Regions from separate parts of the Dokdonella aquatica genome, predicted to be linked through region 2. Evidence: predicted binding sites of a transcription regulator. Region 2 holds the regulator's gene; the other holds the start of a gene.
The links. Region 2 encodes HrcA, which represses chaperone genes, less so after heat shock. Its sites were predicted from a motif close to TTNGCACTCNNNNNNNNNGAGTGCNAA; they were not measured.

Region 1 (2,196 bases), 2.1 Mb from region 2:
CCGAGCCTTCCTCGACCGTGATGACGCCTTCCTTGCCGACCTTGTCCATCGCCTCGGCGATGAGCTTGCCGATCAGCTCGTCGCCGTTCGCCGAGATCGTGCCGACCTGCGCGATCGACTTCGAATCGGCCGACGGCTTGGAGAGCTTCTTGAGCTCCTCGACGGCCGCGATGACGGCCTTGTCGATGCCGCGCTTGAGGTCCATCGGGTTCATGCCCGCGGCGACGGCCTTGAGGCCTTCGCGGATCAGCGCCTGCGCGAGCACGGTCGCGGTCGTGGTGCCGTCACCGGCGACGTCGGAGGTCTTGGAAGCGACTTCCTTGACCATCTGCGCGCCCATGTTCTCGAACTTGTCGGCGAGTTCGATCTCCTTGGCGACGGACACGCCGTCCTTGGTGATCGTCGGCGCGCCGAAGCTCTTCTCGAGCACGACGTTGCGGCCCTTCGGGCCGAGCGTGGCCTTGACCGCGTTGGCCAGGGTGTTGACGCCGCGCAGGATGCGCGCGCGCGCGTCTTCGGAGAAACGGATGTCTTTGGCTGCCATGTGTGGAGCTCCAGGATGTGATGCGGGAATGGGGTGGCGGATCGGTGCGTCACGCTGTCGACGTGGCGGACCGGAGCGCGTGGCTTCGACGGTCCGCGCGTCGGCGCGGGGGTCGCTTTACTCGATGACGGCGACGAGGTCTTCTTCGCGCATGACGAGCAGCTCGTCACCATCGACCTTGACCTCGGTGCCCGAGTACTTGCCGAACAGGACCTTGTCGCCGACCTTGACGGCGAGCGGGCGGACCTTGCCGTCCTCGAGGATCTTGCCGGTGCCGACGGCCACGACTTCGCCCTTGATCGGCTTCTCGGCCGCGGCGTCGGGGATGACGATGCCACCGGCCGACTTGGTCTCGGCCTCGAGGCGCTTGATGATCACGCGGTCGTGCAACGGGCGAAGTGCCATGATGATGCTTCCTTCAACAGGTTGATGGGGAACGGATTCTTCCGAGCTGCTAGCACTCGGGCCATGTGAGTGCCAATTCTAGCCGCGCATGATGACACGCGGAAGAGGCCTCGGGCGTGACCCGACAAGTGGGGGGCGCTCCCCGGGGTTCAAGGCCCGCGGTACCGCTTCAGCCCATCTCGACCGGATCGACGTCGATCGACCAGCGTACGCGGCGCGCACCGGGCAGCGCGCGCACCGCGTCGAGCCACGCGGGCAGGACACGCTGCATCGCGCTGCGGTTCGACGCCTCGACCAGCACCTGCATGCGCTGGTAGCCGGCACGGCGCGGCATCGGTGCCGGCATCGGGCCGTGTGCCTGCGCCTCTTCGGCGTAAGGCGCCGCGGCGGCCACGGCCGCCTCGAGGAAGGCGCGCGCCTCGGCCAGCGACGTCGCTTCGGCGCGCAGCAGCGCGACCTGTGCGAACGGCGGCAGCGCCGCGGCGCGACGCTCCTCGAGCAGGGCGGCGGCGAGCTTCGCGTAGCCGCCCTCGAGCAGGGCGCCCAGCAGCGGGTGCTGCGGATGGTGCGTCTGCAGCAGTACCGCACCCGCGCGACGTGCGCGGCCGGCGCGACCGGCCACCTGCACGATGAGCTGGCCGAGCCGCTCGGGTGCGCGGAAGTCGACGCTGTAGAGGCCTTCGTCGACACCGACCACGACGACCAGCGCGAGCTCGGCAAGATCGTGCCCCTTGGCCAGCATCTGGGTGCCGACGAGGATGCGTGCACCGGGGGCGTGCAGCGTCTCGAACAGCGCGTCGCGACCGCTGCGGCTGCGGGTGCTGTCGCGGTCGATGCGCACGACGGGCACGTCGGGGAAACGCTCGGACAGGGTTTCCTCGAGGCGCTCGGTGCCCTGCCCCTGCGGCGCGAGCGCCGGACTCGCGCAGGCGGGACAGGCCGCGGGCATGCGCTCCTCGGCACCGCAATGGTGGCAGCGCAGGCGTGCCGCGCCGCGATGCACGGTCATCGGGCGGTCGCAGCGCGTGCACGCCGCCGTCCAGCCGCAGCCCTGGCAGAACAGTACGGGCGCGTAGCCGCGACGGTTGCGGAACACGAGCACCTGGCCGCCGTCGTCGACGCAGGCACGGATCGCCTGCAGCGTCTCGACCGCGAGGCCGTTGTCGACGCGCTTGCGCCGCACGTCGAGCACCTTGAGCGACGGCGGCTGTGCGCCGCCCGCACGCTGCGACAGGCGCAGGCGCGTG
Region 2 (2,196 bases):
AGCGGGCGCGCCGCGCACGAGGTCGAGCAGGTTGAGCCCGTCGGTGCGCCAGCCCGCGACGTGGAACGGCAGCAGGTTGACCACGCCGAGCATCACGCCGGCGACCGCGAAGACATTCAGGACCGCAGCGACATTGCCCCCGTCGAGGGCACGCGCGGCGACGGCGGCGGCGAGCGCGGCCACGAGGTTCGCGAGCGGCCCGCCGAGCACGTGGACGATCGAGTCCAGGCGTGAGGCGGCTTCACCGGCGCGTGGCAGCAGCATGACGAAGCCACCGATGCCGCGTACATGGCCGCCATGGCGCCAGCGCCAGCCGGCGGGTGAGTGTTCGAGGCGCCACGGTCCGATGCCGATGGCCCATACGCGCATGCGCCGCGTGACGCCGGCGATCGCGTGGCCGCCTTCGTGCAGGACGATGTGCAGCCACAGCGACAGGAGCAGGAGGCCCGCCATGACCAGCGTCGAGGCGACGCCGTCGCCCGACACCGCGGGCAGGCGCAGGCCCGAGTTGAGGACGATCGTCATCACCACGACGCCTGCCGCGAACATGATCCAGCCGCCGCGCGATCGCGACGGCGCGGCGTCGGCCGGTGGCGCGAGCGCATGGCCGGTCGCGGCGGAGATGGCGGGCGGGAGCGGCGGCGTGTCGATCATGCGCGCAGCCTAGCGTGCGCGCGTGCCTGCAGCGATGCCGGTGCAGGCCGTGGCGACGGGCGGCCCGTGCGGGCGCACGGACGGCGTACGCGAGGCGTCGATGTCCCGCAAACCGCGCTGCAAAGCCGTTCGCGGCATTTTCCGGCGTGCGGCGCGCGTGTATGCTCGCGGGATGCCCCCGCGCCCCTCGTTCCCGCTCGATGCCCGCTCGCGCAGCCTGTTGCGCACGCTCATCGCCCAGTACATCGCCGACGGCCAGCCGGTCGGCTCGCGCACGCTCGCGAAATCGTCGGGGCTCGACGTGAGTCCGGCCACGATCCGCAACATCATGGCCGACCTCGAGGAGGCCGGGCTGGTCGCCGCGCCGCACACCTCGGCGGGCCGCATTCCGACCGCGCAGGGCTATCGCGTGTTCGTCGACAGCCTGCTCGAGGTGCGTCCGCTCGAGGAGCCGCAGGTCGAACAGCTGCGTCGCGAGCTGCCGACCAGCGCGGCGACACCGCACCTGCTCGGCAGTGCGAGCACGCTGCTGTCGGAGATGACGCGCTTCGTCGGCGTCGTCAGCGTGCCCAAGCACGACGAGTTCCCGTTCCGCCACATCGATTTCGTCGCGCTCGACACCAATCGCCTGCTCGTGATCCTCGTGTTCACCGACGGCCAGGTGCAGAACCGCGTCATCGAGACCCAGCACGCCTACACGGCGAGCGAGCTCGAGCAGACCGCGAACTACCTCAACACGCAGTTCGCCGGCATGCGCCTGGACGAGATCCGCGCGCGCCTGCTGCGCGAGATGCGCGACGAGGGCGCGCGCCTGAACCGCCTGCTCGCCGCGGCCGTGGACGTGGCCCAGCAGGCGTTCCAGTCGCCGGCCGACAACGACATGCTGGTCAGCGGCCAGACCAACCTCATGGGCGTGCACGAGCTCGCCGAGGTCGACCGCCTGCGCGACCTGTTCGATGCGTTCCAGCGCAAGCGCGACCTGCTGCAGCTGCTCGAGCGCTGCGCGCGCGCCGACGGCGTGCGCCTGTTCATCGGCGAGGAGTCGGGTTTCGCGGCGCTGGGCGGCTATTCGCTCGTCACGGCGCCGTACGGCGTCGGCAACCGCGTGCTCGGCGTGCTCGGGGTCATCGGACCCACGCGCATGGCCTACGAGCGCGTGATCCCGGTCGTCACGGCCACGGCGCAGCTCATTTCGGGCGCCTTGAACCGGTCGGGGGCGCCCCAATAGGGGAGGCGGGACGGCACCGGGGGGTGCCACCGCCACGCCGGCCCCCTTGCGCGGGCCTGGCGACACCACATTCATGGTTTCGATGAAGGGAAGGGTCCGGCGCACCCGCGCGGGCCTTTCCGATGGATTGACTGGAGGAACGATGCAGAACAACGACCCGACGCAGGACCCGGCAACCGAGCCGTTCATCGACGAGGCTGCCGACGGCGCCGACGCGTCCACGCAGGTCGCCGCCGAGTACGAGGCCAGGCTCGCCGAGATGCGCGACCATGTGCTGCGCGAGCGCGCCGAGATCGAGAACCAGCGCAAGCGCC

Region 1: groES (co-chaperone GroES) is a predicted target of HrcA. The motif match lies at 999-1,025, and genes of this name have one in related genera.

The regions. Positions count from the first base shown of each region.
Region 1 is NZ_CP197094.1:2,012,876-2,015,071, reverse strand. It holds gene groL (chaperonin GroEL) at 1-544, opposite strand, end outside; gene groES (co-chaperone GroES) at 662-949, opposite strand; gene ACQQ2N_RS08905 (primosomal protein N') at 1,119-2,196, opposite strand, start outside.
Region 2 is NZ_CP197094.1:4,118,284-4,120,479, reverse strand. It holds gene ACQQ2N_RS18270 (site-2 protease family protein) at 1-654, opposite strand, end outside; gene hrcA (heat-inducible transcriptional repressor HrcA) at 827-1,882, shown strand; gene grpE (nucleotide exchange factor GrpE) at 2,025-2,196, shown strand, end outside.